4 regions of the Streptomyces sp. KL2 genome follow, and region 2 is predicted to be linked to each of the others. Evidence: riboswitches for the same ligand, from Rfam matches in the RefSeq annotation. Region 2 holds a riboswitch; each other region holds the start of a gene.
The links. A riboswitch is a leader RNA that binds a small molecule or an ion and turns the genes downstream of it on or off. The one in region 2 is predicted to bind cobalamin.

Region 1: another riboswitch for cobalamin. It lies ahead of QPK52_RS26430 (FecCD family ABC transporter permease); the one in region 2 lies ahead of QPK52_RS21350 (cobalamin biosynthesis protein).
Region 3: another riboswitch for cobalamin. It lies ahead of QPK52_RS08275 (ribonucleoside-diphosphate reductase subunit alpha); the one in region 2 lies ahead of QPK52_RS21350 (cobalamin biosynthesis protein).
Region 4: another riboswitch for cobalamin. It lies ahead of QPK52_RS05830 (energy-coupling factor ABC transporter permease); the one in region 2 lies ahead of QPK52_RS21350 (cobalamin biosynthesis protein).

What each region holds. Positions count from the first base shown of each region.
Region 1 covers NZ_CP127170.1:5,905,434-5,913,158, forward strand. Annotated here, with positions in the region: gene QPK52_RS26405 (hypothetical protein) at 138-410, shown strand; partial or broken gene QPK52_RS26410 (cation:proton antiporter) at 898-1,251, opposite strand; gene QPK52_RS26415 (DUF3040 domain-containing protein) at 1,941-2,231, opposite strand; gene QPK52_RS26420 (histidine kinase) at 2,508-3,455, shown strand; gene QPK52_RS26425 (response regulator transcription factor) at 3,459-4,037, shown strand; cobalamin riboswitch at 4,075-4,225, shown strand; gene QPK52_RS26430 (FecCD family ABC transporter permease) at 4,327-5,430, shown strand; gene QPK52_RS26435 (ABC transporter ATP-binding protein) at 5,430-6,203, shown strand; gene QPK52_RS26440 (ABC transporter substrate-binding protein) at 6,243-7,265, shown strand; partial or broken gene QPK52_RS26445 (hypothetical protein) at 7,625-7,725, shown strand, end outside.
Region 2 covers NZ_CP127170.1:4,757,190-4,764,914, forward strand. Annotated here, with positions in the region: gene cobN (cobaltochelatase subunit CobN) at 1-2,606, opposite strand, end outside; gene QPK52_RS21345 (cobyric acid synthase) at 2,705-4,285, opposite strand; partial or broken gene QPK52_RS21350 (cobalamin biosynthesis protein) at 4,282-5,327, opposite strand; cobalamin riboswitch at 5,464-5,592, opposite strand; gene QPK52_RS21355 (hypothetical protein) at 5,924-6,139, opposite strand; gene QPK52_RS21360 (anion permease) at 6,163-7,398, opposite strand; gene QPK52_RS21365 (class II aldolase/adducin family protein) at 7,625-7,725, shown strand, end outside.
Region 3 covers NZ_CP127170.1:1,854,877-1,862,601, forward strand. Annotated here, with positions in the region: gene QPK52_RS08260 (extracellular solute-binding protein) at 1-664, opposite strand, end outside; gene QPK52_RS08265 (GntR family transcriptional regulator) at 1,023-1,817, shown strand; gene QPK52_RS08270 (DUF3311 domain-containing protein) at 1,959-2,267, shown strand; cobalamin riboswitch at 2,565-2,749, shown strand; gene QPK52_RS08275 (ribonucleoside-diphosphate reductase subunit alpha) at 2,870-5,263, shown strand; gene QPK52_RS08280 (ribonucleotide-diphosphate reductase subunit beta) at 5,254-6,276, shown strand; gene QPK52_RS08285 (hypothetical protein) at 6,379-6,933, opposite strand; gene QPK52_RS08290 (D-Ala-D-Ala carboxypeptidase family metallohydrolase) at 6,985-7,722, opposite strand.
Region 4 covers NZ_CP127170.1:1,276,456-1,284,180, reverse strand. Annotated here, with positions in the region: gene QPK52_RS05850 (fused MFS/spermidine synthase) at 1-1,156, shown strand, start outside; gene QPK52_RS05845 (energy-coupling factor ABC transporter ATP-binding protein) at 1,244-2,107, opposite strand; gene cbiQ (cobalt ECF transporter T component CbiQ) at 2,104-2,853, opposite strand; gene QPK52_RS05835 (energy-coupling factor ABC transporter substrate-binding protein) at 2,859-3,305, opposite strand; gene QPK52_RS05830 (energy-coupling factor ABC transporter permease) at 3,305-4,015, opposite strand; cobalamin riboswitch at 4,045-4,230, opposite strand; gene QPK52_RS05825 (TetR/AcrR family transcriptional regulator) at 4,489-5,094, shown strand; gene QPK52_RS05820 (SMP-30/gluconolactonase/LRE family protein) at 5,131-6,153, opposite strand; gene QPK52_RS05815 (flavin-containing monooxygenase) at 6,352-7,725, shown strand, end outside.

The DNA.
Region 1 (7,725 bases), 1.1 Mb from region 2:
ACGGGGAGCTGACCCGGTCCTTCCGCGCTGCCGCCACAGCGGGCGATGTGGTCGTCCTCATGCTGGCCTGACCGGGCCCCGGCCCAGCCCCCCGCTGCGGTGCGGCGGTGTCGGTGCCGGCTGGGATGCTGCCGGGCATGGATGCGGAGGAATTCATGCGCGGCCGGGTCTACGGCGCCGACCACGATGACCCCCACCCCGGCCCCCGGGCGGGCCACGTCTACCGGGAGTTGGTGGGCGGACCACTGGACGGCCTGCTGCTGGACGTCACCGGCTGGGACGGGGAACGGCTGCGCCAGGGCGCAGCCCTGGCCACCGAGATCGGCGCGTTCGGGCCCGGCGGCCGCGCCGCCTACCAGCCCCGCCCGGGCGATGCGCACCGGTGGGACTGGTGCGGGGACATGCCCTGACCGAGCGCGCGGAGACCGACGCCTGCACCCACCACGCCGCCGATACCAGTGCCGACAGGCGGGAGTCGTACAGGTGATGTACGGGGGAAGAGGCCACGCAGCCGGTGCGCGGTGGGCCATGATCCCTCCCTGTGGCCCTGTGGCCCTGTGGCCCTGTGGCCCGTGGGGTCGGCGAGCCACTACCTCGCCCGACGGGTGGTGCGCCGGTACCGCTGCGGCCCCCGGTGAGAGGTTGGGTTCATGCGGCACTGTCGCGGCCGGTGGGCTCCAGGGTGCCGTGCTCGCCGAACCAGTGGGCCAGGCGGCCGCGGCGGCTGATCGCCCGCAGGCGCCGTTCGGTCGCCTCGCGGGTGGCTGGGGTGGTGATCAGCGCAGTTCGTCGCCCGCGCGGAGCACGGTCTCGCGCCGGGGGCGAGGGTGGTGCCGTCGCGGACGATCAGGGTGAGCACGGTGGGGGGCAGCCGCAGCTCGAACACCGCCACCCCGGCCAGCCGGGCCCCCGCAGCAGGTGGGCCCCGGTCGCGGTGACCACCGTCGAGACGGCCACCCCGGCGGTGGCCAGCACTCCGGCGGGCGCCGGCAGACGCCGCACATTCGCCCAGGTGGTGGTCAGACCGCCCTCGGCGAGGATGACGGCCAGGGCCGCGATGCCCAGAGACTGGGCGAGCTGGGCGTCATCGAACTCCACGCCGAGGACGTCCTCGCCGGCCAGCACACCGATGGCCAGGAACAGCAGCAGACTGGGCAGGCCCGCCCGGTGGGCGATACGGGCGGCGGCGATGCTGGCCAGCAGCACCGGGCCGCCGCCCAGGAGCGCCGTGTACAGCTCCGGCGACGTCATCTGCCCGTCCCTCGTATGGTCGCCGCTTCGATCACCGTCCAGGCATACCGTGCCACCACCGCGGGCAACGCCCTCCATGCCGCTGTCCGCTCCGGCGGGGGGCACGGGGCACCGCCCTGGTGCGAGCCGAGCGCAGTCAGCTGCGCCGAGGTCATGAGGAGAGCGGCCGGGGGCGGAGTCCGGACATCACGGTTCGGGGCCCGCGCCGCCCGGGCCACGGGCATCCGCACCGGCTGTGACTCCGGGCCGACGACCAGGCGGGGCAGTACGGGCGAGAACAGCCGGCGCGAGCCGGCCGTCTCCGGTCCGTGGACGGCGCAACCGCTCACCACAGTGAGCACGTGGTGGGACGGACGGCTGCAGGACATGCCGGCGACGGTGAGGGCGGCCGGAGGGGCCCCACCCACGGCAAGCGGAGTGCCGACACACCCGGCAGCCCCTGCTCCCAAAGCGGCGTGAAGGCCGGGACGGCCGGCCGGGGCAAGGGGGCCACGGCTTCTGCGGTCTTCCAGGACGCCTGGGGAAGCGGCGGACTTGTCTCCCTCACCGTTTCGATGGTCCTCGCCTCGTCGTCCAGCCTCCGCCGTGTCACCGGAGCCGACAGCTCTGCCCGCCGCCTGTGGAGCGCTCGCACCGGCCCAGGACACATCCGGTGCCGGTGCGGGGCCCGCCGGGCAGAACCACGGGCGTCACGGTGTGTGCAGACGACGGAACCAGGTGTGTCCCCGCGCCGGGTCGAACAGGTACTCCTGGGCCACCCCGGTCAGCACCAGGCCGGTCGCCAGGAGCAGCCCCTGCGGCAGCGCGAAGCCTGCGACCACCAGCACCAGCGAGAGGGCCAGCAGCAGCCAGCCCGGTCCGCGCCGGTACTCCCGGGGGCTGCACGGCTGTCCGGAGTCCAGGCCGCGGGAGAACTGCGGATCGCTGCGCTCCATCTGCGCTTCGATATCCGCCAGCACCTTGTTCTCGGAATGGGTCACGGCTCCTCCCCGGGTGCCAAGGCTGCGGCATCACTTCCACCATCACGCCCCCCGACAGCAGCCGCCATCGGGGCTGGCCCCCATTTCCCCGGGGCAGCGACCCGCAGGAGGCGGCCGGCACATGGGTGCCGGACCCGATGGGCATCCCGCGCCCCACATCCTCAGGCTGACGGGGCGGCCGCACCGCAGGGGGAAGCCGGCACCGTCTCACACGGCCGACCGGCATGGGACGGCCATAGTGGAGGAAGACGGCGAGTGAGGTGGAGGCGGTGCCCGATGTCCTTGTTCTGGCGGATCTTCGGGCTCAACGCCTTGGTGCTGATCGCAGCCACCGCACTGCTGCTGGGGCCGGTCACCGTCTCCACCCCCGTCCTGATCACCGAGGCCGCCGTCCTCAGCGCGGGGCTGGCCGCCATGCTCATCGCCAACGCCGCCCTGCTCCGCGTCGGTCTGGCCCCGCTGCAGCGCCTCACCCGCGCCATGACCACCACCGACCTGCTGCGGCCCACAGCCCGTCTGACGCCCGGCGGTCACGGTGAGATCGCCGAGCTGATCACCACCTTCAACACCATGCTCGACCGCCTGGAAGCCGAACGCGCCACCAGCGCCGCCCGCGCCCTGTCCGCCCAGGAAGCCGAGCGCCGCCGCATCGCCCAGGAACTCCATGACGAGATCGGCCAGACCCTCACCGCCGTCCTGCTCGAACTCAAACGTGTCGCCGACCACGCTCCGCCGCCCGTCGGTGAGGAGATCCGCCAGGTCCAGGAGACCACCCGCGCCAGTCTGGAGGAGATCCGCCGCATCGCCCGCCGACTGCGTCCCGGTGTCCTGGAGGAACTCGGCCTGACCAGCGCCCTCAAGGCCCTCGCCGGCGAGTTCTCCACCCCCGGCCTCACCGTGCGCGCCCATATCGACGCGCACCTGCCGCCGCTGGACCACAACACCGAACTCGTCCTCTACCGCGTCGCCCAGGAAAGCCTCACCAACGCCGCCCGCCACGCAGGCGCCACCCGCGTCGACCTCGACCTGCACCGCACATCCGCCGGTGTGCGGCTGCGCGTCCGCGACGACGGCCACGGCACCGGTGGAGCAGCCGAGGGCGCCGGTATCCGCGGCATGCGCGAACGCGCCCTGCTCATCGGCGCCGACCTCACCCTCGCCCCCGGCCCTGACGGCGGCACCGAGGTGCGTCTGGCCATCCCCACCCACTCCGGGAGGCCGTGACTCATGTCCGAGGCGGCCACCACCCGCATCCTCCTGGCCGACGACCGCACTCTGGTCCGCCGCGGCGTCCGCCTCATCCTCGACGGCGAGGCGGACCTGACCGTCGTCGCCGAAGCAGGCGACGGAGCCGAAGCCGTCGAACAGGCCCGCGCCCAGCAGCCCGACCTGGCCGTCCTGGACATCGCCATGCGCGACGAGCCCTTTCTCCACCCCGGAGCGGTCACCGCCCTCATCCGCCACTACCTCGACCACACCCGCGACGGCATCACCGCCCCCGAGCGGCTCGTCACCGCCCCCGAGCGGCTCGTCACCGACCGCGAGGAGGAGATCCTCGAGCTCGTCGCCGAAGGCCGCACCTCACAGCAGACAGCGCATGACAGCGCATCCTGGGATCAAACAGGAGGAGTGCGGGCGAGACAGCGGCCTCGCGCTCTCCCCGGCACCATCAGCCTCCTCGAGGTCACCAGCGCCACCGAAGCCGGTCCGCATACCGGAAAAGACCATCATGGACATGGAGAGATCTCCCTCACCGGTGAGCGCGCCGTCCACATCCTGGCCCTGCGCGCGGCCGACGCCCGCTGAGTGCGATCCCACCGCGGTGGCGCGAACCCGTGTCCCGTTCAAGGGGAGGAAGCGTGGTGGCACGCGCTAAGCTGCAAGCGCCCCGCGGGGGAAGTCCGGTCGAAGTCCGGCGCTGACCCGCAACGGTAGGCGGAGTCCTGTACAGGGTTCCGTAAGCCCGATTACCCGCGGTGGTGAAGCTCCTGTCGATCGCCGTGGACTGCGAGAGGGCGCTGCGCAGGGCGCCCGGCGCCCGGAGCCGCTCCTTTGATCACGTAGGTGCACGGCCCGAGGCGAAAGCGATCCGCCTGTGGCCACGCTCCGCGACCACGTACCCGCCGTACCGCACCGCACCACGAGCGGCGGGCCTCCACCACCCCGGCGCGTCTCGTTGCCCCTGCTCGTGACCGGCCTGTGCCTCGCACTCCCCGTCTCCTTGGTCTGCGGGGCGGGCATCGGAGCGTCGGGGCTCTCGTGGAGCGAGGCGCTGCACTGCCTCCGGGCGGGGCTGACCGGTGGGTCCATCGCTCCGGACGAGCTCTCCTCCTACACCATCGTGTGGGAACTGCGCTTCCCGCGCGCCGTGCTGGCCGCGGTCGTCGGCGCCGGCCTGGCATCCGTGGGCGTAGCCGTCCAGGCCATGGTCCGCAACGCGCTCGCCGACCCGTTCGTCCTCGGCATCTCCTCCGGCGCGGGCGTGGGAGCCAACGCCGTGCTCATCTTCGGCGCCTTCGGCGCCCTGGGTATCTGGGCGCTGTCCACGGCGGCCTTCCTCTCCGCGCTCGCCGCCATGGCCCTGGTGTACGCGATCGCCCGGACCCCGCGCGGACTGACACCGCTCCGGCTCGTGCTCACCGGTACCGCGATGTACTACGGCTTCTCGGCCGTGACCACGTTCATGGTGTTCGCCGCCGAACACGGCGAGGCGGCCCGGTCCGCGATGATGTGGCTGCTCGGCAGCCTGGGCGGCGCGAGCTGGTCCTCCGTACCGATCGCCGCGGGCGCGGTCCTCGGCGGCCTCGTCCACCTCGGCTTCTCGGCCCGGCGCCTGAACGCCCTGGCGATGGGCGACGAGACCGCCGCCGCGCTGGGGGTGGATCCTGGGCGGCTGCGCAGGGAACTCTTCCTGACGACCGCCGCCGTCACCGGCGCGGTGGTCGCGGTCAGCGGGGCGATCGGCTTCGTGGGCCTGATGGTTCCGCACGCCGCCCGGATGCTGGTCGGCGCGGACCACCGCCGACTGCTGGCCGTCGCGCCCCTGGCCGGCGCCGTGCTGCTGGTCTGGGTGGACATCCTGTCGCGCGTGGTGCTCGCCCCGGCCGAACTGCCGCTGGGCGTACTGACGGCTGTGATCGGCGTGCCCTGCTTCGTGATGCTCATGCGCCGCCGTACCTACACCTTCGGAGGTGTGTGATGCGGGTCGACATCGACGCGGTCACCGTGGAGATCTCCGGCGCGCGTGTGGTGGAGGACATCTCACTGCGGGCGGGCAGTGGCCAGGTGGTGGGGCTCGTCGGGCCCAACGGCAGCGGCAAGTCGACCCTGCTGCGATGCGTCTACCGGGCCCTGCGTCCCACGGCCGGTGCGGTACGCCTCGGCGGCGACGACCTGCTGGCCATGAGCCCGCGCGACAGCGCACGCCGGCTCGCCGCCCTTCCCCAGGAGGCGGTCGCGGAGTTCGACTTCACCGTGGCCGAGGTCGTGGCCATGGGCAGGCTGCCGCACCAGGGGGCGGTGGCCCGGGAGACCGAGGAGGATCGGCGCACGTGTGCCGCCGCGCTGGAAGGGGTCGGCGCCGGCCATCTGGCCGGCCGCGGCTTCCTCACGCTCTCCGGCGGTGAGAAGCAACGGGTCCTGATCGCCCGCGCACTCGCCCAGCAGCCACAGGTCCTGGTGCTGGACGAGCCCACCAACCATCTGGACATCGCCCAGCAGCTGGAGGTCCTGTCCCTGGTGCGGGCCAGCGGGCTGACCGTGCTCACCGCGCTGCACGACCTCAACCTCGCCGCGCTCCACTGCGACGTCCTGCACGTCATCGACGGCGGGCGGATCGTCGCTTCCGGCGCCCCCCACGACGTTCTCACGCCCGCCCTGCTGGCCGATGTCTTCGGTGTCCGGGCGCACCGCGTCCCCCACCCGGAGACAGGCGCGGTTCAGTTGATCTTCGACCGCCTCTCCACCCAGTAGTCCACCTCCCGGTCCGCTCTCCAAGGAGTCACCGCCGTCATGCCGAACCTCGCACGTCCCGCCGCCCTCGCCCTCGTCCTGACCCTCGCCGTCACCGGCTGCGGGGCCGACGTCTCCTCGGAGCAGGGGAGAGGAGACGACGCCCGGGCACTCGGCGACCACTATCCGGTCACGGTCGAGAACTGCGGCGAGAAGAGGACCTTCGAGCGGGCTCCGCAGCGCGTGGTCACCAACGATGTGGGCATCACCGAGATCATGTTCGCCCTCGGCCTCGAGGACCACATGGCCGGATACGTCATGCCCGACGACAAGGGCGACCTCACCGCGGTGCCGTGGAAGGACGGCTACCGGAAGACCGAGTGGCTCTCGAAGGAACGGATCAACAAGGAACTGGTCCTGGACGCCCGCGCCGATCTGGTCTTCGCGGGCTGGAACTACGGCTTCAACGAGGGCGAGGGCTTCACACCCGCCGTGCTGCAACGCCTGGGCATCGACTCGTACCTGCTCAGCGAGTCGTGCCGCAACGGACGGGGCAAGGCCCGCGGCGTGATGCCCCCGCTCGACGCGCTGTACACGGACCTGCGGAACCTGGGCGAGGTGTTCGACGTCGAGGACAGGGCCGAAGCACTCATCACCGAGTTCCGCGAGCAGGTGGCCGAAGCGCAGGCGAAGGCTTTGAAGGGTGCCGACCGGCCACGGGTGTTCCTCTACGACAGCGGTCAGGACAAGCCGTTCACGTCCGGCGCCTACGCCGGCCCCCACGACATCATCACCAAGGCCGGCGGCGACCACATCATGAAGGACCTGAAGGACAGCTGGACCACCGTGGGCTGGGAGACGGTCGTCGCCCGCGATCCCGAGGTCATCGTGATCAACGACTACGGGGACACCACCGCGGAACAGAAGCGCAAGTTCCTCACGTCCTACAAGCCGCTCGCGAACGTCTCCGCCATCAAGAACGACCGGATCGTCGTCCTCGACTACGTCGACCTCGTCGAGAGCCCGCGCAACCCCGCGGCCATCAGCTCACTCGCGGCGGACCTGAGGCGCCTCCGCCCCTGAACCTGGGATCACCTCGACCGGCTGTCCGGAGGTTCGGAAGAACCGCCTCCTCCACCGCCGCACAGGAGGGAGGCGAAGTCCGGAACTCCTGCCGCTTCTTCGGCGCCTGCGAGAACCGACCGCCTCTCCCGCCCGACTGCTGTGAGGAGGTGACATGGAAGACATGGCTGCCCGGATGTCCGGCGTCGTGTGTCGGCACGGCAGGGACGATGCCGTGTGCGACGCCGATCCCGGCGTCGCACACCTTGCCGGCCGGCCGGTGCACACTGTCCGGTGGGCAGCTCCAGCGCACGTACCTGGCGTGGGCGGCCGGCTGTGCGGCGGCCGGGGCAGGCATCCTGCTCGCCGACGAACCCGCCCTGCTCAACCGGGCGCTCGGCCGGTCGGGGTCGCTGTGGGCGTGGGGCACGGTCACGCCCGGGCTGCTGTTGCCGGGACCGCGACCCACCCGGCTGCCCCT
Region 2 (7,725 bases):
TCGCCGTGGTCGGCCAGGTGCCGGGCCAGCAGGGAGTCCGCCAGCGCGCTGCCGACGTCCCACGACAGCTTGGACGGGATCGCCTTGGGGTCCACGGAGTAGAAGTTCCGCCCCGTCGGCAGGACGTTGACCAGGCCGCGCGTGGGCGAGCCGGAGGGACCGGCGGGCACGTAGCCGCCCTCCAGCGCGTGCAGCACGTTGCCGATCTCGTCCCCGGTGCGCTCCAGCCGGGGTACGACCTCGTCCGCGGCGAACTCCAGGACGCTCACGGCGCCCGGCAGTTCGGCGTCCAGCACTTCGCGGACCACCTGCGGGGCCGCCTCGCGCGCCCAGCCGCGGGCCTCCATCGACTCCACCAGCCGCCGCGCCAGGTGCTCCAGCAGGTCCACGGCGTCGGAGGCGGTGCGGGAAGGCCCGTCCGCGAGCGCGGTCAGGGTCTTGGGCACCTCGATCCGCGCGCCCGGCTCGGCCAGCAGCTCGGACTCCACCAGCCCCACGTGCTCGGCCAGCACCGCCCGCAGACCCGGCAGCGCGCCGCCGACCCCGCCCCACACCTGGGCCGAACGCAGCACCGCCAGCACCAGGTTGACGCGCGGTTCGCCCACCGGCCCGCCGCCCAGCACGTGCAGGCCGTCGCGGATCTGCACGTCCTTGATCTCGCACAGCCAGCCGTCGATGTGCATGACGAACTCGTCGAACTCGTCCTCGTCCGGCTGCTCCTCCACGTGCAGGTCGTGGTGGAGCTCGGCGGCCCGCACCAGCGTCCAGATCTGGCTGCGCACGGCCGGGGCCTTGGCCGGGTCCAGATCGCTCACCAGCGCGTACTCGTCCAGCAGTTGCTCCAGCCTGGCCAGGTCGCCGTAGGAGTCGGCGCGCGCCATCGGCGGCACCAGGTGGTCGACGACCGTGGCGTGGCCGCGGCGCTTGGCCTGGGTGCCCTCGCCGGGGTCGTTGACGATGAACGGGTAGACCAGCGGCAGATCGCCCAGCACCGCGTCCGGGGCGCAGCCGGCCGACAGGCCCAGGCCCTTGCCCGGCAGCCACTCCATCGTGCCGTGCTTGCCCATGTGCACCACGGCGTCGGCACCGAAGCCACCCTGCTCCCGCGGGTTCTCCATCCAGCGGTAGGCCGCCAGGTAGTGGTGGGAGGGCGGCAGGTCGGGGTCGTGGTAGATCGCGATGGGGTTCTCGCCGAAGCCGCGCGGCGGCTGGATCATCACCACCACGTTGCCGAACCGCAGCGAGGCCAGCACGATCTCGGCGTCCTCGCCCTCGCCGTCCACGTACAGCGAGCCCGGCGGCTCGCCCCAGTGCTCGCGCATGGCCTCGCGCAGCTCCGGGTCGAGCGCGGCGAACCACCGCCGGTAGTCGGCCAGCGGCACCCGGGCCGGCGCGGCGGCCAGCTGCTCCTCGGTCAGCCACTCGACGTCGTGGCCGCCCGCCGCGATCAGCCGGTGGATCAGCTCGTCGCCGGTGTCGGGGATCTCACCGGTGTCGTAGCCGGCGTCGCGCAGGGCGCGCAGCAGTTCCACGGCCGAGGCCGGGGTGTCCAGGCCCACGGCGTTGCCGACGCGCGAGTGCTTGGTGGGGTAGGCGGTGAAGACCAGGGCGATCCGCTTGTCCGCGTTCGGCCTGTGCCGCAGGGCGGCGTGCCGCACCGCGATCCCGGCCACCCGGCGGGCCCGCTCGGGGTCGGCGACGTAGACGGGCACCCCGTCGGGGCCGTCCTCCTTGAAGGAGAAGGGCACGGTGACCAGCCGCCCGTCGAACTCCGGGATGGCCACCTGCATCGCCGCGTCCATCGGCGACAGGGCGGCGTCCGACTCCTCCCAGACGGCGCGGGAGCCGGTCAGGCACAGGCCCTGGAGCACTGGGACGTCCAGTTCGGCCAGCGCGCCGACGTCCCAGGTCTCGTCGTCGCCGCCCGCGCTCGCGTCCGCCGCGTGGGCGCCGCCGGCGGCGAGCACGGTGGCGACCAGCGCGTCGGCACGGCCCAGCAGCTCGTACAGGCCGGGGTCGGCACTCCTGAGCGAACCGCAGTACACGGCCAGGGCGTTGGCGCCGCGCTCCTCGATCGCGTCGCACAGCGCGTCGACGAAGGCGGTGTTCCCCGACAGCTCGTGGGCCCGGTAGAACAGCACGCCCACCGTCGGCCGGGACGGGTCGTGCCCCCGGTCGCCGTGGACGCCGTACTCGGGCATCGGGCGCGGCCCGGCGAAGCCGTGGCCGGTCAGCAGTACGGTGTCGGACAGGAAGCGCACCAGCTCCGCCAGGTTCTCCGGCCCGCCCGCCACCAGGTACTTCAGCGCCTCGGCGACCACGCCGGCCGGGACGGTGGAGGCGGCCATCAGCTCCGCGTCCGGGACGGACTCGCCACCCAGCAGCACCGTCGGGATCCCGGTGGCCCGCAGCGCCGCCAGCCCGTCCTCCCAGGCGCGCCGACCGCCCAGCAGGCGCACGACGGCGATGTCCGCGCCCTCCACGAGCGCGGGCAGCTCCCCGGCGACGTCGACGCGCGCCGGGTTGGCGATGCGGTACGGGGCGCCGGAGGCGCGGGCCGCCAGCAGGTCGGTGTCGGCGGTGGACAGCAGCAGTACCGTGCTCATCGAGCTCCCATCGGTTCGTACGTCCTTCGCATCGGCCGTGCCGGTCCTTCCGGTCTCGCCGGTCGTCTCGTTCGTCCTGTCCGTCCCGCTCGCCCCGCTCACGGCGCACCCGGCGGCACGAACGGCAGACCCGCGGGCGCGCCGCCCTCGATCAGCCGCAGCAGCGCGGCGGTGTCGGCGTGCTCCTCCACCAGATCGCCCAGCCGGTCCAGCTGCTCCTCGCGCAGCGCGGCGAAGGAGGTGTCCGGGGCGGGGACGAACGCCCGCCCGGCGTCGGCGGCCACCCGCCGCAGGAAGGCGCGCCGGAAGCCGTCGCTCTCCAGCGAGCCGTGCCAGTGCGTGCCCCACACCGAGCCGGCGCGGCAGCCGTCCAGGAAGGGCTCGTCGCCGCCGGTGACCTCGGCCACGCCGTGGTGGATCTCGTAGCCCTCCACCCGCTCGCCCAGCGCCTCGCCGACCGGCCGCGCCAGGGTCTTCTCCGCCTCGAAGCGCACCCGCACCGGCAGCAGGCCCAGACCGTCGACCGTCCCGGCGCGCGACTCCACCTCGTCCTCGATCCGTTCCCCCAGGAGCTGGAAGCCGCCGCAGATCCCCAGTACCGGGCGGCCCTCGGCCGCCCGCCGGGCCAGCGCGCCGGCCAGGCCGCGCTCGCGCAGCCAGGCCAGCGCCCGCACGGTGCCGCGGGTGCCCGGCACGATCGCCAGGTCGGCGTCGGCCAGCTCCTCGGGGCGGTCGGTGAACCGCACCACCACGCCCGGCTCGGCCGCCAGTGCGTCCACGTCCGTGAAGTTCGACATCAGCGGCACGGGCACCACCGCGATCCGCAGCACGTCGCGGCCGTGCGGCGGCGCGACGGCCGACTCGCGCACCCCGCCGCGCAGCGACAGCCGCAGCCCGTCCTCCTCGTCGATGCCCAGCCCGTGCGCGTAGGGCAGGACGCCCAGCACCGGCCGGCCGGTCAGGCCGCGCAGCATCTCCAGACCGGGTTCGAGGAGGGTGACATCACCGCGGAACTTGTTGACCAGGTAGCCCGCCACCAGCGCCTGGTCCTCGGGCGCCAGCAGGGCGGTGGTCCCGAAGAGGGAGGCGAAGACGCCGCCGCGGTCGATGTCGCCGACCACCACGACCGGAAGCCGGGCGGCGCGCGCCAGGCCCATGTTGACGATGTCGGTGCGCCGCAGGTTGATCTCGGCCGGACTGCCGGCGCCCTCGCAGATCACCGCGTCATGGGTGCGGCGCAGCTCGGCCAGGCAGTCGGCGACCGTCTCCAGCAGGTCCTCCCGCCGCCCCGCGTACCGCGCCCCCGCGGCGGGTCCTGCCGGGGACGGCCGACCGTCCGGCTGCCGCGGCCCGGGATGCCCGAAGTAGCCGCGCGCGCTCATCTCGCCCACCGGCTTCCCCAGCAGCACCACCTGGCTGGAGCGGTCGCCGCCCGGTTTGAGCAGCACGGGGTTCATCAGCGCGCTCGGCTCCACACCGGCCGCCGCGGCCTGCATGGCCTGGGCACGGCCGATCTCGGCGCCCTCGCGTGTCACGAAGGAGTTAAGGGACATGTTCTGCGCCTTGAACGGCGCCACCTTCACGCCCTTGCGGGCCAGCCAGCGGCAGACGCCCGCCGTGACCACGCTCTTGCCCGCGTCCGAGGTCGTTCCCGCGATCAGCAGTCCGCCGCCCGTCACAGTCCTCCCTCCGATGCCCTTCGCGGCCCGCCCCGCCGTACGGCACGGGCCTCCCGCAGCGTCCCGGCGGCGCCGCACACCGCCAGCGCCAGCGCGCACACCCGGCGCGAGAGCCGCACCGCGCGCTCGATGTCCTCCACCCGCACCGGGCGGCCGCCGGCGCCCAGGACCGGCCGGTGCTCGACGCGCCCGCCGTACGACAGCGTCCCGCCCAGCCGTACGCCCAGCGCCCCCGCGAACGCCGCCTCGACCACACCGGCGTTCGGACTGGGGTGGCGGCGGGCGTTCGCGCGCCAGGCGCGCAGCGCGCCGCGCGGATCGGGACCGGCGAGCGCGGCCAGCAGGGCGGTCAGCCGGGCGCCGGGCCACCCCGCCGCGTCGTCCAGCCGCGCCGAGGCCCAGCCGAAGCGCAGATGGCGCGGCGAGCGGTGGCCGACCATCGCGTCCAGGGTGTTGACGGCCCGGAAACCCGCCAGCCCCGGCACACCGGCGGCGGCGCCCCACACCAGCGCGCCCACCACGGCGTCGGAGGTGTTCTCGGCCACCGACTCCACCACCGCCCGGGCGATGCCGTCGGCGTCCAGCGCCTGCGGGTCGCGCCCGCACAGGTGCGGCAGCCGGGCGCGGGCCGCCTCCAGGTCGCCCGCCTCCAGCGCGGCGGCGATCGCGCGGGCCTCGCGCGCCAGCGTCGTACCGCCGACCACCGCCCAGACGGCGGCGGCCGTCAGGGCGGTACGGGTGGCGGGGAGCGGCGTACGGCGCGTTCCAGCGCCGCCGCGGCGGCCGCCGCGCCGCCCGCGCACACGGCGGTGTACAGCGCGCCGGCGCCGCGGTGGTCGCGCCACAGCAGCCGCTCGGCGGCCGCGGCCGCGCGTCCGAAGGCGGCGACGGGGTGCGCGCGGCGCGGATCGCCCGCGATCAGGTCGAGCAGAGATCCCAGGACCGCCCCGCACGCGTAGCCCGCGACCGGGAGGCCCGGGGCCGCGGGGAGGTCGGTGTCCGCTGGAGCGATGGCCGGGGGGAGGGCGTGGTCGGCACGCATCGCGTCAGCCGGCCGTCACACCTCGTGCGGGACGGGTGGCACGGCGGGGTGGAGGCGGTGCGGCAGGCAGGGTGCCGGGCATGGCGGTATGTCCTCACTCAGGGTCCTCGCCCTGGCTCGACGTGACCGGCGGTGAGAGTCTCCTGGCTCCCGGATCGGCGCGTCCCCCGGCCTTCCAGCCCGATGTGCGGGCCGTGACGCTGGGTGGGGGAGCGCTCCCCGGTGACAGTGGCGGGACCGCGCCGGATTCGCACCGGCTTCCTCTCCTGCCGCCGTTTGGCAACGGGAAGTCCACCACGGCCGGGAAGGCGCGTCAACTCACCCGTGACCTGCGACGGCGCACTGTGCGGAAGCGCACACGGCGCTCAACGGCGCACGCCGGGGCGCTCGCGCCCCGGGGGAGGCCGGAAGGGCGGAGGGCGTGCCGGGGGGACGCCGGGACGCCGGGAGGACGCAGGAAGACACCGGCAGGGTACCGGGAGGACGCCGGGAAACAGGGAGGCGCCCGGCGGATGTCCGCCGGGCGCCGGTGGAGGCGTACCGGTGCCCGAGGGGCCGCACGGGCCCCTCGGGTCCGGGCAGGCCGAGGGGCCTGCTCAGGCCGCGATGATGTAGATGCCGTACGCCACCGCGGCCGCGCACAGGGCGTAGCTGGCGTAGGCGCCGACGCGGGCCAGGACGGCGGAGCCGCCCCGCGCCTTTTCGCTGGTGCCCAGACCGACGATGCCGAGGGTGAACACGCCCACCAGGCCGACCGTCATCACGAGGCTGACGCCGAAGACCTGGCCGAGGGCTGCCCAGTCGATGTCCATGGTGCTTCTTTCCTTCGCGGGGCTCAGGGAGCGGAGACGGTGGTCTTCGCCGGGGTGTCGGAGACCTTCCCGGCCTCCTCCATGGCGGTGGTGGGCGGCGGGGCGACGGCCTGCACCGCGGCCGTGACCACGCCCGCGTCCTCCGCCTCGACCGGCTCGACGTCGTTGACGTTGGTGTGGTCGACCGGCTCCCGGCGGGAGGCGAACCAGATGGCGGCGATGGCGGCGACGGAGGCGACCGCGACCACGGTGACCCCCCAGTCGCCCTGGATGGCCAGCAGCGCGGCACCCGCGGCGATCAGGCCGGCGGCCGGAAGGGTCAGACCCCAGGCGGCGACCATGCGGCCGGCGGTGCTCCAGCGGACCACGCCGCCCTTGCGGCCCAGGCCGCAGCCCATGATCGAGCCGGAGCAGACCTGCGTGGTGGAGAGCGCGAAGCCCAGGTGGGAGGAGGCCAGGATGGTGACGGCCGAGCTGGTCTGGGCGGCGAAGCCCTGCGCCGGGCGGATGTCGGTCAGGCCCTTGCCCATGGTGCGGATGATCCGCCAGCCGCCCAGGTAGGTGCCCAGCGCGATGGCGATGCCGGCCGAGGCGATGACCCACAGCGGCGGGTCGGCGTCGGCGCCGAGCACGCCTCCGGAGATCAGCGCGAGGGTGATGACGCCCATCGTCTTCTGCGCGTCGTTGGTGCCGTGGGCCAGGGAGACCAGACCGGCCGAGGCGATCTGCCCGGCGCGGTAGCCCTTGGCGACCTGCCCTTCCTCGGCGTTGCGGCTGATCCGGTAGGTCAGCCTGGTCGCGAGCATGGCCGCGATACCGGCGACCAGGGGCGCGACGAGGGCCGGGATCAGCACCTTCATGAAGACGGCGCTGACGGAGACGGCGCCGATGCCGACGGCGGCGATCGTCGCGCCGAGGAGACCGCCCATCAGGGCGTGGGAGGAGCTGGAGGGGAGTCCGGCCAGCCAGGTCAGCAGGTTCCAGATGATCGCGCCGACCAGCCCTGCGAAGATCACCGCGGGTTCGATGCCGGAGTCCTCGTTGATGAGGCCTTTGGAGATCGTCGCGGCGACCTCGACCGAGATGAAGGCGCCGACGAGGTTGAGGACCGCCGACATCGCCACCGCCGTCTTGGGCTTGAGTGCCCCGGTGGAAATGGTGGTGGCCATGGCGTTGGCCGTGTCGTGGAAACCGTTGGTGAAGTCGAACACCAAGGCCGTGACGATCACGATCCCGATGAGAAGCGTGATGTTTTCCATTCACCCAGGCAATCGGTCGATGGGGCAGGTACTCGGTGAACGTAAGGATGCCGGGTGAACGCAAGGTGAACTGGGAACGGCGCCATGGTGTCTCGTGCCACCTGTGTGCGCAGGATCGCACGGTGCTGCGAGCGGGTTCGCCCCCGTACGCTCCCGTACGCCCCCGGCGCATGAGGGCGCCCCGCCGCTCGCCCGCCGCTAGAGTGCTCCGCCGGAGGTGGCGCGGATGCGGTCGGCCTGGGCGGACGCCTGGAGGCAACTGGTGGCCACGGCCCGCCGGACGGTGGCCGACGGCCTGGTCGTGGGCACTTCGGGCAACGTCTCGGT
Region 3 (7,725 bases), 2.9 Mb from region 2:
ACTCGGCTATCTGCCCGCCGTACGCGGCGACGTAGGACATGGCGGCGTACCAGTAGCGGCCGGGCAGGTAGAGGGGGGAGAAGGCCTTGTCGTCGCCGTACTCCTTCGCGACCTCGTCCAGCGCCTTCTTCAGCTCGTCCTCGGTCTGCGGCAGTTCCTTGGTCCCCGCGCCCTTGTCGAACATCTCCTGGTTGAAGATCGCGACGCGCGCCCCGGCGTAGTAGGGGACGCAGTAGAGCTTGCCATCGAAGGAGCAGGTGTCCTTCAGGCCCTGGATCCAGGTGTCGGAGTTGTCGTACTGCTCCGGGTCGATCTCGGCGAGGGCCCCGTTGAGGATGTAGGTCATGGTCTCGGTGTTGCCGAGCTCGACCACGTCGGGGAACTTGTCACCGCCCAGCGCCGCGTCGAGCTTCTTGGCCTTGTCGCCCCACTGCTGGTACTGGACCTTGACCTTGACCTTCGGGTACTTCTTCTTGAACTGGGCGTTGACGTCCTTGACCAGTTCGGGCCAGGTGCTCTGGGCGTCGTTCATCAGCCAGACGGTGAGCGTCTCGTTCCGCTCCTTGGGATCCTTGGAGGAGTTGTCCTCGCCGCCCCCGCCGCAGGCGACGAGACCGGTCGTCATCGCCGCGGCGCCGATCGCCGCTACGAGCTTGCGCTTCACGTGCTTCTCCTTCGGGATGCCGGAAATCCCCCGCCCACCGCTCGGGATCTCCGCTCCCGCCGGATGGCCGCTTCTGCCGTACCTCGTGTGCGCGGCGGCGCGGGATGCGCCGGCGTGCGACGAGTACTGCCCGTGGGGCTGGGCCGGCCGTAGTGGTTTAGACCAGTGCCCGCAGCTTGGCCTAGACCTATATCGCTGTCAACGGTGTATAAAGCTCGCGGTCGCATCCGTTACCGGACCGACATCTGAGCCGGGACGCCCCCCGGGACGGCTGCCGTGCCACGATGTGATCCGCTACGTACGGAGGAAGCCGGTGACGGCACTGGAGAAGTCACGACACGAGTCGGGAAGGCGCGCGATGGAGAGCGACGGGGCCACGAACACCGCTGCCGGCGCGGGCGCCCGCTCCGCCGGGGGCGGCGCCGCCGGGCGCACCGCGCGCGTGCCCAAGTACTACCGGCTCAAGCGCCATCTGCTGGAGATGACCGAGACGATGCCCCCGGGCACCCCGGTCCCACCGGAGCGCACGCTCGCCGGCGAGTTCGACACCTCCCGCACCACAGTGCGCCAGGCGCTCCAGGAACTGGTGGTCGAGGGACGGCTGGAGCGCATCCAGGGCAAGGGCACCTTCGTGGCCAAGCCCAAGGTCGCCCAGGCGCTCCAACTCACCTCCTACACCGAGGACATGCGAGCCCAGGGCCTGGAGCCCACCTCCCAGTTGCTGGACATCGGCTACGTCACCGCCGACGACCGGCTCGCCGGGCTGCTGGACATCCCCTCGGGGGACCGCGTCCTGCGGATCGAGCGGTTGCGGCTGGCCAGCGGTGAGCCGATGGCCATCGAGACCACGCACCTGTCGCAGAAGCGCTTCCCGGCCCTGCGCCGCAGCCTGGTGAAGCACTCCTCCCTCTACACGGCCCTGGCCGAGGTGTACGACGTCCACCTCGCCGAGGCGGAGGAGACCATCGAGACCTCCCTGGCCACCCCGCGCGAGGCGGGCCTGCTGGGCACGGACGTCGGACTGCCGATGCTGATGCTCTCCCGGCACTCGCGCGACACCGAGGGCGAGCCGGTGGAGTGGGTGCGCTCGGTCTACCGCGGTGACCGCTACAAGTTCGTCGCCCGCCTCCAGCGCCCCGGCCGGGGGCGGTGAGCCGGGGGCCGGGAAGGCGGGGGCCGGGGAGGCGGGCCGCTCCTCCGCCCGGCCGGCATCCGCGGCACCGGTGACACGGGGCGGGCCGTCGGCCCGGATTCCCCGACGCGTCCACGGCGATCTCGAGGATGGAGCGCAGCGATGCCCGCACCACCGGAGAACTCCGGGCCCCTCCCGCTCGTCACACCGGCGCGCGTGGTGATCGGTCTCTGCCTGCTCGCTCCCTTCGTCGCGATGCTGTGGGTCGGCTCGTACGCCAGGACGGAGCCGACGCTCGCCGGGATGCCCTTCTTCTACTGGTACCAGATGCTCTGGGTGCCCGTCTGCGCCGTGCTGACGTCCGTGGCGTACGTACTGGTGCGGCGCGAGCGGGCGGCGCGGCGCGGTGCGGAACGCGGGGAGGGGCGGGGGCGCCCGGGGACCGGGAAGGGCGAAGACCGCCACCGGTGAGAAGCCGTTGCGCCACCGTCCGCGGGGCCCCTGCCCCGCCGTGCTGCGCGACGCCCGGCACCGGGCCGGGCACACCGAGCCGCTGGTGGCCGCGGGACCCGTCGGCTCCGGCGCGGACGAGGGCGCCGACGGCGGGGGGCTGGGCACCGTCACCTTCGCGGTGCACGGCGGCGAGTGCGCGGAGATCCCCGCCGGAGAGGGCGGAGCGGAGCACCGTCGCCGCCCTCCCCGGCCCGCAAGGGGCCCCCGCGGACCGTCAGCGGATTCCCCGCGTCCATCACCCGGACACCCCTCAACACAACATGTAGGGGTGCTGGACCGAAGCGGCACAAGATGTATGCTCATCTCGCTGTCGCCGCAGGGGAATCCGGTGTGAGTCCGGAGCTGTCCCGCAACGGTGTGCGACGGGGCGCCCCCATGTCGTCCGCACGGGCCGCGGCCCGCCGCGAGTCCGATCACCTGCCGACGGTGTTCAGTCACGTCCGGGTCTCGTGGGTTGGGCCGGCGGACGCGTGCGGTGCGCCCCCTTACGGCCGGGTGCGCCCGTAAGCGCCTGTCGCACCCGCCCCCGGGGCCGCCGGCCCACGAGGGAGAGCACCGAAGTGACCATCTCATCAGCGGAGCCCGTCACGGCCCCCGCGGCGGGGGACGACCACCCCGGCACCGCGCTGCTGCGCACCCTGACCGAACTCGCCGCCGACCTGCCCGCCACCGACCCCGGCCGGGTCGCCGCCGCCGCGCTGCGCGGGCGCCACCCCGGCGCGGACGAGGCCCGGTTGCGGTCCCTGGCGGCCGAGGCCGCGGCCGGCCTCATCGCCGAGGAGCCCGAGTACTCGCGGCTCGCGGCGCGGCTGCTCGCCCAGGCGATCCGCCGGGAGGCGGCCGGCCAGGGGGCGGTGTCGTTCCCGGCGTCGGTCGCTGCCGGCCACCGCCTGGGACTGATCTCCGACCGCACGGCCGCGTTCGTCGCCGGGCACGCGGAGCGGCTCGACGCGCTGGCCGAGGAGGCCGTCGCCGGAGGAGCCGACGACCGCTTCGGCTACTTCGGACTGCGTACGCTCCACTCCCGCTACCTGCTGCGCCACCCGGCGACCCGCGATGTGATCGAGACGCCCCAGCACTTCCTGCTGCGCGTGGCCTGCGGACTGGCCGACGGGTCCTCCGGGCGCGCGCTGGAGGAGGTGGCCGAGCTGTACCGGCTCACCAGCACCCTCTCCTACCTCCCCTCCTCCCCCACCCTGTTCAACTCCGGCACCCGGCACCCCCAGATGTCGTCCTGCTACCTGCTGGACTCCCCCCGGGACGAGCTGGACTCGCTCTACGAGCGGTACCACCAGGTCGCGCGCCTGTCGAAGCACGCCGGCGGCATCGGGCTGTCCTTCTCGCGGATCCGTTCACGGGGGTCGCTCATCCGCGGCACCAACGGCCACTCCGGCGGCATCGTGCCGTTCCTCAAGACCCTGGACGCCTCGGTCGCGGCCGTCAACCAGGGCGGCCGGCGCAAGGGCGCGGCCTGCGTCTACCTGGAGACCTGGCACGCGGACATCGAGGAGTTCCTCGAACTGCGCGACAACACCGGCGAGGACGCCCGCCGCACCCACAACCTCAACATCGCCCACTGGATCCCGGACGAGTTCATGCGCCGGGTCGAGGCGGACGCCGACTGGTCGCTGTTCTCCCCCTCCGACGTCCCCGAGCTGGTCGACCTGTGGGGCGAGGAGTTCGACGCCGCCTACCGCCGCGCGGAGACGGCCGGACTGGCGGTGAGGACGCTCCCGGCCCGCACCGTCTACGCCCGGATGATGCGCACCCTCGCCCAGACCGGCAACGGCTGGATGACGTTCAAGGACACCTCCAACCGCACGGCCAACCAGACCGCCGAGCCGGGCAACGTCGTCCACTCCTCCAACCTCTGCACCGAGATCCTGGAGGTCACCGACGACGGCGAGACGGCCGTGTGCAACCTGGGTTCGGTCAACCTCGCGGCCCACCTGCGCACCGGCGCCGACGGGGAACCGCGCCCCGGCGAGGAGCTGGACTGGGAGCGGCTGGACGCCACCGTCCGCACCGCCGTGCTCTTCCTCGACCGCGTGGTGGACGTCAACCACTACCCCACCGGGCAGGCCGCCGCCTCCAACTCCCGCTGGCGCCCGGTGGGTCTGGGGCTGATGGGCCTGCAGGACGTCTTCTTCCGGCTGCGCCTGCCCTTCGACTCCCCCGGGGCGCGGCGGCTGTCCACCCGGATCTCCGAGCGGATCATGCTCGCCGCCTACGAGGCGTCCGCGGACCTCGCCGAGCGCCACGGCCCGCACCCGGCCTGGTCCGCGACCCGTGCCGCCCGCGGGGTGCTCCACCCCGACCACTATCCGGACGCGGAGATCACCTGGCCGGAGCGCTGGGCCGCGCTGCGGGAGCGGATCGCCGCCACGGGCCTGCGCAACTCCCTGCTGCTGGCCGTCGCCCCGACCGCGACCATCGCCTCGATCGCGGGCGTCCACGAGTGCGTCGAGCCCCAGGTCTCCAACCTCTTCAAGCGCGAGACGCTCAGCGGTGAGTTCCTCCAGGTGAACTCCCACCTGGTGGCGGACCTCAAGCGGCTGGGCCTGTGGGACGAGCGGACCCGCGAGGCGCTGCGCGAGTCGAACGGCTCGGTGGCGGAGCTGTCCTGGATCCCGGAGGACGTCCGCGCGCTGTACCGCACGGCCTGGGAGATCCCGCAGCGCGCCCTGATCGACATGGCGGCCGACCGCACCCCGTTCCTGGACCAGAGCCAGTCGCTCAACCTGTTCATGGCGTCGCCGACCATCGGCCGGCTCAGTTCGATGTACGCCTACGCCTGGAAGCGCGGCCTGAAGACCACGTACTACCTGCGCTCGCGCCCCGCGACCCGTATCGCGCGGGCGGCCCGGGCCGCCGCACCCGCACAGGCGGCACCGGACCCCGGAGCGGCCGCCTGCTCCCTGGAGAACCCCGAGTCCTGCGAGGCATGCCAGTGACCACCACCCGCCCCCGGAACCTGCTGGATCCGGGCTTCGAGCTCACCCTGCGCCCGATGCGCTACCCGGCCTTCTACGAGCGCTACCGCGACGCGATCAGGAACACCTGGACCGTGGAGGAGGTGGACCTCCACTCCGACGTGGCCGACCTCGCGAAGCTCTCGCCGGGCGAGCGGCACCTGATCGGACGGCTGGTCGCGTTCTTCGCCACCGGCGACTCGATCGTGGCCAACAACCTGGTGCTGACCCTCTACAAGCACATCAACTCCCCCGAAGCCCGGCTCTACCTCAGCCGGCAGCTCTTCGAGGAGGCCGTGCACGTCCAGTTCTACCTGACCCTGCTGGACACCTACCTCCCCGATCCCGACGACCGCGCCGCCGCCTTCGCCGCCGTGGAGAACATCCCCTCCATCCGCGAGAAGGCCGGGTTCTGCTTCAGGTGGATCGACGAGGTGGAGAGGATCGACCGGCTGGAGGGCCGGGCCGACCGCCGCCGGTTCCTGCTGAACCTGATCTGCTTCGCGGCGTGCATCGAGGGCCTGTTCTTCTACGGCGCCTTCGCCTACGTCTACTGGTTCCGCTCGCGCGGTCTGCTGCACGGCCTGGCCACCGGCACCAACTGGGTCTTCCGCGACGAGTCGATGCACATGTCGTTCGCCTTCGACGTGGTCGACACCGTACGCCGGGAGGAGCCGGAGCTGTTCGACGACGAGTTGCGGCGGCAGGTCGAGGAGATGCTGGAGGAGGCCGTCGAGGCCGAGCTGCAGTTCGCCCGCGACCTGTGCGGCGAGGGCCTGCCGGGGATGAACACCGAGTCGATGCGCGAGTACCTGCGGTGCGTGGCGGACCAGCGGCTGGTCCGGCTGGGCTTCCCCGCCCGCTACGGCGCCGGCAACCCGTTCCCGTTCATGGAGCTGCAGAACGTCCAGGAGCTGACCAACTTCTTCGAGCGCCGCGCCTCGGCCTACCAGGTCGCGGTGGAGGGCTCGGTCTCCTTCGACAACGACTTCTGACGGCGCTTCCGAGGGCGCTTCCGAGCCCTCCACTCCGCGGACGCGCGTGTTCCCGGGCCCGCGCGGGCCCGGGAACACGCGGATGGGGGGAGCGGTGGCCCGTCAGCAGCCGCCGCAGTTGTAGTACGTCACGTCCCAGTGGTTGCTCTCGCGGTAGTAGACGTTCCCCGAGCCCGACTGGTACTTGCTGCCGCCGATGTAGGTGAAGCGGCTGGTGATGTAGTTGTTCAGGCAGGTGGAGAGGCTGTAGTCCAGCTTGTAGCCGTTCCAGTGGCTGTACGTCCCGCTCGCGTGGCCGGTCTCCGTGCCGCCCGTGACGTTGAGGGCGCAGCCGCTGGCGCTCTTGAGCGTCTCCGCCCCCTGCACCGTGGCCAGGTTGATCTGCTCGAACGATGTGCAGGTGGAGTTGTAGCGGTCCGAGCAGCCGCCGCTGGAGGACCAGGTGATGCCCGCCGCCCGGAAGCGGCTGGTCGCCTGGGAGTGCGTCAGCTTGGTGACCAGGGCCGCCGCGGGAGCCTGGGCGGACACCCCGCCCGGGGCCGCCGCGGCCGGGGCGGCCGGGGCGGCCTGGGCGGCCTGGGCGGCACCCGGCAGGGCCAGGAGCGCCAGCGACAGCACCGGGACACCGATCGCCGCACGCCACAGTGACTTCTTCATGGGGGACCTTTCAGTGGGGGGTGGGACCGTGTCGTGCCGTGGGGGACGGGCTCAGATGCCGCAGCTGGGCGCCGACCAGTAGCGGCTGGAGCGGTGGTCGACGTGGGTGTGGTCGTTGTGGCCGGGGTAGCCCGGGCCGAGGATGCCGTTGAAGCCGTGGTAGCGGGCCTGCTGCGCCATCCTGCACAGGGTGTGCGAGCCGGCGCCGAGGTCGACGCCGTCACCGTAGAGGTGGCGGCTGTTGGAGGCGCCGCCCACCGCGCTGTTGCAGGAGTAGGAGCGGAAGCCGCTGGTCACCCGGATCGGCGCGTCGCCCAGGGCGTGGCGCATGGCCTCCAGCTTCCACATGGAGATCAGGGCGTTGCGCTTGGCCGTCGCCGCGCTCACCGCGCCGCCGCTCCAGGTGGAGTTGCACTGGTTCAGCTCGGCGTAGGAGAAGTGGGCCGGGGTGCAGTCGGCGTCCTGGAGCGCGTAGATCTTGCTGAAGGTCTGCGGGCCGGCGACGCCGTCGGCCGACAGGCCGTACGCCGCCTGGAACCTCTTGACGGCCGCGGCGGTGGCCGGGCCGTAGGAGCCGTCGATGGCGAGCACGCTGCCGTAGCCGGGGTAGCCGGAGACGCGAACCTGGAGTTCGGCGACGTCCGAGCCGGACATGCCCTGGGAGAGGGTGCGGTTCCAGGTGTAGCACTCGTCGGCGTGGGCGGTGCCCGCGGTGGTGACCGTGCCGACCAGTGCGGCTGCCGCGATCATGACAACACTGAGGATGAGACGGACGGTGCCTCTGAGCATGGT
Region 4 (7,725 bases), 3.5 Mb from region 2:
GCCGGGCGCGCTGCTCTCCGCGGTGACGCCGATCGTGACCAAGCTGCGTCTCACCAGCCTCGCCGAGACCGGAACGGTCGTCGGCCGGCTGTCCGGCGTCGGCACCGTCGGCGCCATCGTCGGCACCGTCCTGACCGGCTTCGTCCTCGTGTCGCGGTTGCCGGTCAGCGGCATCCTGATCGGCCTGGGGACACTGCTGGTGGCCGGCTCGGCGCTCGTCGAGTGGCGAACGCGCGGGTGGAGCGGCGCCCCCGCCCTGGCGCTCGCGGTCGTCGCCGGCGGCCTGGCCACCGCGGTCGTGCCCGGTGGCTGCGACGCGGAGACCCGGTACCACTGCGCACGGGTGGTCGCCGACCCCGACCGGGACAGCGGCCGCACACTCCTCCTGGACGGAGTGCGGCACTCCTACGTCGACATCGAGGACCCGACCTTCCTGAAGTTCACGTACGTGCGCGCCATCGCGTCGGTGGTCGACGCCGCCTTCCCCGAAGGCGAGCCACTCGCCGCCCACCACCTGGGCGGCGGCGGGCTCACCTTTCCTCGCTACCTCGCGGCCACGCGGCCCGGGACGCACAGCGTCGTGTCCGAGATCGACAGCGGGGTCGTGCGCATCGACCGCGACCGGCTCGGTCTGGGTTCCGAAGCCGGCGTCGACGTACGCGTCGAGGACGGCAGGCTCGGCCTGCGGCGACTGGACACCGGCAGTCTCGACCTCGTCGTCGGCGACGCGTTCGGAGGCGTCAGCGTGCCGTGGCACCTCACCACGGCGGAGGCGATGGCCGAGGTGCGGCGGGTGCTCGACGAGGACGGTCTGTACGTCGCCAACCTCATCGACCACGGTGACCTGGCCTTCGCACGTGCCGAAGCGGCCACCCTCGCCGAGACCTTCGAGCACGTCGCCCTCGTCGGCGAACCCGCCGACATCGGCCTCGACCCGGCCGCCGTCCCCGAGGGCGGCAATCTGGTGGTGCTCGCCTCCGACCGGCCGGTCGACCTGCGTGCGGCCCAGGAGGCGCTGGACGCCCGGCGGACCGGCTGGAAGATCGCCTCCGGCGACGACCTCGCCTCCTGGATCGGCGACGCCCGAGTGCTCACCGACGACTACGCACCCGTCGACCAGCTCCTCCAGCCCTACGGCTCACGGGGCGGCCGGTGAGGGAAGGCGCGTCAGGGCCGCCCTGCCGGCGCGCTCGAACAGGCCGTCCCGCGCCCGCGTACGGTTCCCCGCCCCCGACTCCGGCGCCTACCGGGGCTCCTCCGGTCCCTCCGGTTCCGTGCCCGGGGCGAAGAGCGCGGCCAGTTCCTCCGGGGTGCGGGGCGCGGCCGCGGCGGCGGGCAGGTCCTGCGACCGCAGCAGCCGCGCCACCGCGACGCCCCAGGGCAGCCGCAGCCCGGCCTGCCGCAGGAGTCCGGTGCGGGCCAGCATCGCGGCCGCCGGACCGCAGCGCACCCCCTCGGGGGTGAGCAGCGCCGCGTCGTCGGCCCAGAGCAGGGCGAGGTCGACGTCGTGCGTGGCCATCACCACCGTCGTGCCGCCCTCGCGCAGTCCGTCCAGGGTGGCGAGCAGCCGCTCCCGGCCGTCCGGGTCGAGCCCCGCGGTCGGCTCGTCGAGGACCAGGACCTTCGGCCGCATCGCGACCGCCCCCGCGATCGCGGTCCGCTTGCGCTGGCCGTAGGAGAGCAGATGGGTGGGACGGTCGGCCAGGTGGCCGATGTCCAGGGCGGTCAGGGCCTCGTCGACCCGCGCCCGCACCTCGGCGTCCGGCAGTCCGAGGTTCAGCGGCCCGAAGGAGACGTCCTGGGCGACGGACGCGGCGAAGAGCTGGTCGTCCGGGTCCTGCACGACGAGCTGGACGGTCGTCCGCAGCCGGGTCAGCCCTTTGCGGTCGTAGGCGACGGGCCGCCCCCGGAGGGCCAACTCGCCGGTGTCCGGCCGCAGTCCGCCGCTCAGCAGCCGCATCAGCGTGGTCTTGCCGCTGCCGTTGCGGCCCAGCAGGGCGAGCGCGCGCCCCTCGCGCACCTCGAAGTCCAGGCCGCTGAGCACGAGCGGCCCGTCCTCGTAGGAGAAGGACACGTCCCGCAGGGCGACGAGTGCCGGCTCGCTCATGTCAGCGGCCCTTCCAGAACGAAGGTGAGGGCGGTCACGGAGCCGAGGAGCGCGACGCTGCCGCAGGTGAAGCGCGCCGAGACGCCGGCCTCGGGCACCAGCACCCGCAGGGCGCCGTCGTAGCCCCGTCCGGCGAGTCCGTCCTGGAGCCGGGCGGCCCGGCCGAAGGCGCGGACGAACGCGGTGGCGCCGAGGGAGGCCAGGGAGCGCCAGGCCGCGGCCCGGGTGGTGTGCCCGAGCCGGGCGGCCTGTGCCTCGCGTACGCGGCGCACCGAATCCAGCAGCAGGAAGCTCATCCGGTACGTCACCAGGGCGACGTCCACGACCGGCGCGGGTACGCCCGCCCGCACCAGCCGGGGGAGCAGGTCGGACATCGGGGTGGTGAAGGCGAACAGCAGCACGCCCAGGGAGGCCGCCGAGGTGCGCAGCAGCACCTCCCCGGCGCGGGCCGGGCCGTCGTCGGCCAGGGACAGGAAGCCCTCCGGGCCGGCGACCTGGAACAGCAGCGTGGCCGCGCCGGTCACGCAGAAGCCCAGTGGCACCCGGCAGGCGCGCCACAGCCTGCGGCCGGGCACGCCCGCCGGGCCCAGCAGCACGGCGAGCGCGGTGAGGGCCACCAGGGCCGCGCCCGGCCAGGGCGGCAGGCAGAGCGCCAGCGCGGTGAGGCCGAAACCGAGCACGGCCTTGTCCGCGGGGTGGCGGCGGCGCCAGCGACTGCTGTGCGCCGCCGCGTCGATCGGCAGCACGGGGCTCAGGCCTCCCGGGTCTCGAGGTCCCCGGTGGCGTCCGCGGCGCTCCCGGCTTCCCCCGGCCGGGCTGCCGGCCGCGTTCCGGGCCGTGCTCCCGGGTGCGCTCCCGGGTGCGCTCCCGGTTGTGCGTCCGGCTGTGCCGCCGTGGCGCGCCGCTCGCCCTGGCGGCGCCCGTGGCGCAGGCCGAAGTAGTAGGCGAGAACGCCCGTGCCGAGCGCGGCCTGCAGGGCGAACAGCGCCGACTCCACCTCACCGGACGGCGGCTCGTACAGCGGCGCGAACCACGGCTCGTAGTCCGGCTCGATCTCGGTGATCGCCGTCTCCGCCTCGGCGTCCGCACCGGCGAACGGCTCCTCCTTGTGGTCTCCGAGACCGAGGGCCAGGGGCAGGACCGCGAGCGCGGCCACGGCGAGCAGCAGCAGGGTGTTGACCGCGGTGTTCCTCTTCATCACGCCACCGCCTCGCTGTCGGCCGTCTTCCCGGTCCCGGCCCTTCTGCCGGGCAGGAGCACGCCCAGCCGGACCAGTTCGCCCCGGCTGGACTGCACCAGCAGCCGCATCACGAACACCGTCAGGAGCCCCTCGCTCACCGCGAGGGGGATCTGGGTGAGGGCGAAGATGGAGCCGAACTTGCCGAGCGCGCCCCAGAACCCGCTGACCGGATCGGGGAAGGCCAGCGCGAGCTGCGCGCTGGTGACGCAGTAGGTGGACAGGTCGGCGGCGAAGGCGCCGAAGAAGACGGCCGCCATCAGCGGCGCGCCGTATCGCCGCAGCAGCCTGTAGAGGGCGTATCCGGTCCAGGGGCCGACGATCGCCATCGAGAAGGCGTTGGCGCCCAGCGTGGTCAGGCCGCCGTGCGCGAGCAGCAGTGCCTGGAAGAGGAGCGTGATGGTGCCCAGCACCGCCATCATCGGCGGCCGGAACAGGATGGCGCCCAGCCCCGTGCCGGTGGGGTGCGAGCAACTCCCGGTCACCGAGGGCAGTTTCAGGGCCGACAGGACGAACGTGAAGGCACCGGAGGCGCCCAGGAGCAGAGTGCTCTCGGGGTGCTCCCTGACCTCACGGGTGAGACTGCGGACTCCGTGGACGATGAACGGCGCGGCCGCGACGCCCCAGGCGACCGCGTGCGCGGGGGGCAGGAAGCCCTCGGCTATGTGCATGACCGGACAGACCCTCTCCAGCACCTCGTGGATGGTTGACGCGCCTTGGCCGGTCTCCTGGCTGACGGGTGACACCGCCCGGGCTCCGCCTTCCCGGGTCCCGGAGGACCCAGTGGCCGCCCGCGAGGGCTGGAGCCGGACTTCCCGATCACAGTGGCGAGGGCCGCACCGGTATCGCACCGGATTTCCCGTTCACCAAGGCGTGGCGACAGTAGTGCGCGGGCGGAAGCATTGGCAAGCAGGCCTTTTCCGCACATGAGCCCCACACGGGCTCCGCGTGGGTCCCCCGCGGGCCCCTTCCTCCGCACGGCCGGCCGGTGACGGGCCGCACACCGGGTGTTCCCCGGGCGGGGCGTCCACGCGGAGGCGGCCCGCTGCTTCGCCGGCGGCGTGACGTGATCGACACGGCGGGACGGGAGGGGGCCCGTACCGCGCGGGGAGCGCCCGACTCGCCCGCGGGCTACCCTGCCGGGGTGACGCAGCAAGCCGCGCAGGAGGAACGGCGGCCCGTGAACCACGGGCCGCGGTCCGCCGCCCGCAACCGGGCCGCCCTCGTCGCCGCCGCCCGGGAGATCTACGCGGAGCACGGCCTGGACGCACCGCTCTCCGCGATCGCGCGCCGGGCCGGGGTCGGACAGGGCAGTCTGTACCGGCATTTCCCCGACCGGGCCGCCGTGGTCGCGGTGGTCCTGGAGGAGAACGTGCGGCAGATCGAGCAGGCCGCCACGGCCGAGGACGCCGGCTTCGAGGACGTCCTCGGTGTGCTGACCTGGCACCTGACGGAGTCGGCGGCCTTCATCGCCTTCCTGCGCGCCGACGAGGCGAGCGTCCGCCCCGACGTCCGCGCGCACGCCCTGGCCCTGGCCGGCCGGGTCGAGCGCGCCCTGCTGCGGCATCTGCCCGGCGGCCGTCCGCCGGACGCTCGCCGGCCGGCCGCGGCGGACGACGTCATGCTCGCCGTCGCCATGGTCTCCGGCGCCGCCACCGGACCAACCCGGCAGGAGCGGGAGCGCCGGGCCCTCAAGGCCTGGCGGCTGCTCGGCGTCGAGGTGGGGCCGGTGCGGCCCTTCGAGGAGTGAGCGCGGCGGGACGGGCACGGCGGGGCGGGCGCGGCATCAGCCGCCGTTCGACTGCCGGATGCCCTCCGCAAGCGCCTCGAAGGTGTACAGGTAGCCGCCGGAGGGCCCGCTGACGGTCATGCACGCCGTGGTCCCGCCCGGCGTGATCGCCACGTTCGTCGCCGACTCCAGGCCCTCGGCGGCGCCGGCGGGTACCTCGACGGTCGCCAGGTGCTCGCCGTACCGGTCGAACACCGCCATCGCGGGTCGGCCGTGCAGTCCCTGGTAGAGGTTGCCGTCCGCGTCCACGGCGATCGAGTCGGTCTGCGCGACGCCGCCGTCGTAGCGGATGGCGGTGTGCCGTGAGGCCACGCCGCCCTCCCGGTCGAGGAGGAGGTAGGAGATCCGGTTCCGGGTCAGCTCGCTGATCCACAGCCCGCGGTGGTCCTCGTCGAACGAGATCCCGTTCGTCGCGGCCAGCTTGTCGGCCAGGACGGCGGCCTTCTTCCCGTCGCGGTCGATCCGCACCACGCGGCCCAGTTCCCGGCCCTCGGTCAGGCCGCGCGAGTCGCTGACGTACAGGTTGCCCTCTTCGTCGAAGGCGATGTCGTCGGGGTTCATCCGCGCTCCGGCGACCTTGCGGGAGAAGAAGGTCCGCGGGTCGCCTCCGTCCGGGGCGAGGCTCACGATCTCGCCGTGGGCGAAGTCGGTGAGGTAGAGCCGTCCGTCGTACGGGCTGAACTGCGCCGAGGTGTAGGCGCCGCGCCCGTCGGTGTGGACCTTCCGCGAGGTCTTGTTCCCGATGTCGACGCGCATCACCTTCGGCTTGCCCTCGGGTGCGGTGACGTCGACGACGAACAGGTTGCCGTCCTCGTCGAGAACCGGCCCCTCCAGCAGGGTCATCCCGGTCTCCTCGTGCACCTGCGTCAGCCGCATGACCTCCTGGGCGGGGATGGTGCGGCCCGCGCCGGTGGCCGCCGGGCCGTCGGCGGAGGCGACCGTGCCCGTGCCGCAGCCGGTGAGGGCGAGCACGCCGATCGCGGCGAGCCCGGCGAGAGACCGGATCGGGAGTCGTTGCATGGGGGAGACCACTCTTCCTGTCCGCTGTGAGCTGTCCGCCGTGCACGGGTGCCGCAGCGCCCCCGCCATCCAACCGGACACCACTGTCCGGTAGAGGGTACGGTAACGAAGGGCTGGCCAACTCCCTTTCCCCTGAACGGATTTGTGCGTACAGGGCGGCCGGCCGCAGCGGACCCACAGGATCGAGGTTTCCCCCGCATGACGACTTCGCAGGCGCCGTCCCCCGAGGAGCTCGCCGAACTGAGAGAGCGCTACCGCCTCGAGCGCGAGCGGCGTGTGCGGCCCGACGGGGCGCGGCAGTACCGCGGCGCCGAAGCGGAGTTCGGCTACTACGCCGCCGACCCGTACGCGGGGCAGGCCCCCGAGCGCGAACCGCTGCGCGACACCGTGGACGTCGCCGTCGTCGGCGGCGGATTCGGCGGCATCCTCGCCGGGGCGCGGCTGCGCCGGCAGGGCGTGGAGCGCATCCGGATCGTGGAGAAGGGCGGCGACTTCGGAGGCACCTGGTACTGGAACCGGTACCCGGGCGTCCACTGCGACATCGAGTCCCACGTGTACCTGCCGCTGCTCGACGAGACCGGATACGTTCCGCGGTGGAAGTACGCCCCCGGCGAGGAGATCCGCCGCCACGCGATGCGGATCGCCGAGCAGTACGACCTCTACTCGGGCGCCCTGTTCTCCACCGCCGTCACCTCGCTGACCTGGGACGAGGCATCCGAGGTGTGGATCGTGGCCACCGACCGGGGCGACGAGTTCCGGGCCGCGTACGTCATCACGGCCACCGGCACCCTCTCCGAGCCGAAACTGCCCGGCATCCCCGGGATCGAGGACTTCAGGGGCCACACCTTCCACACCTCGCGCTGGGACTACGCCTACACCGGCGGCACCCCCGAGGGCGGCATGACCGGCCTGGCGGACAAGCGGGTGGGCATCGTCGGCACCGGCGCCACCGGCGTCCAGGTCATCCCGATGCTGGCCGAGGACGCCCACCACCTCCACGTCTTCCAGCGAACCCCCTCCACCGTGGACGTACGCGCCAACCGCCGCACCACCGGGAGGGACGTCGGCGCCGGCCGCGCCGGCTGGGCGCGCGAGCGCCGCGAGAACTTCCTGCGCATCGTCTCGGGCGAGGGAGCCGAACAGGACCTGGTGGCGGACGGCTGGACCTCCTCCGCCGTCCTCCTGGAGAAGCTCCTGCCCAGCTTCCGCCGCCAGGGCGACCGGGAGGCATTCGAAGCCGCCTACGAGATCGCCGACGCCGCGAAGATGAACGAGATCCGCGCCCGCGTCGAGGCGACCGTCACCGACCCGGACGCGGCGGAGAAGCTCAAGCCCTGGTACCGGTACGCCTGCAAGCGCCCCACCTTCTCCGACAGCTACTACCAGGCGTTCGACCGCGACAACGTCACCCTGGTCGACACCGCGGACAGCCACGGCATCGAGCGGATGACCGAACGCGGCGTCGTGGTCGGCGGCACCGAGTACGGACTCGACTGCCTGGTCTTCGCCACCGGATTCTCCGTCGGGGTCTCCGGCGTCCTCTCCGGCAAGCTCCCGGTCCACGGCCGCGGC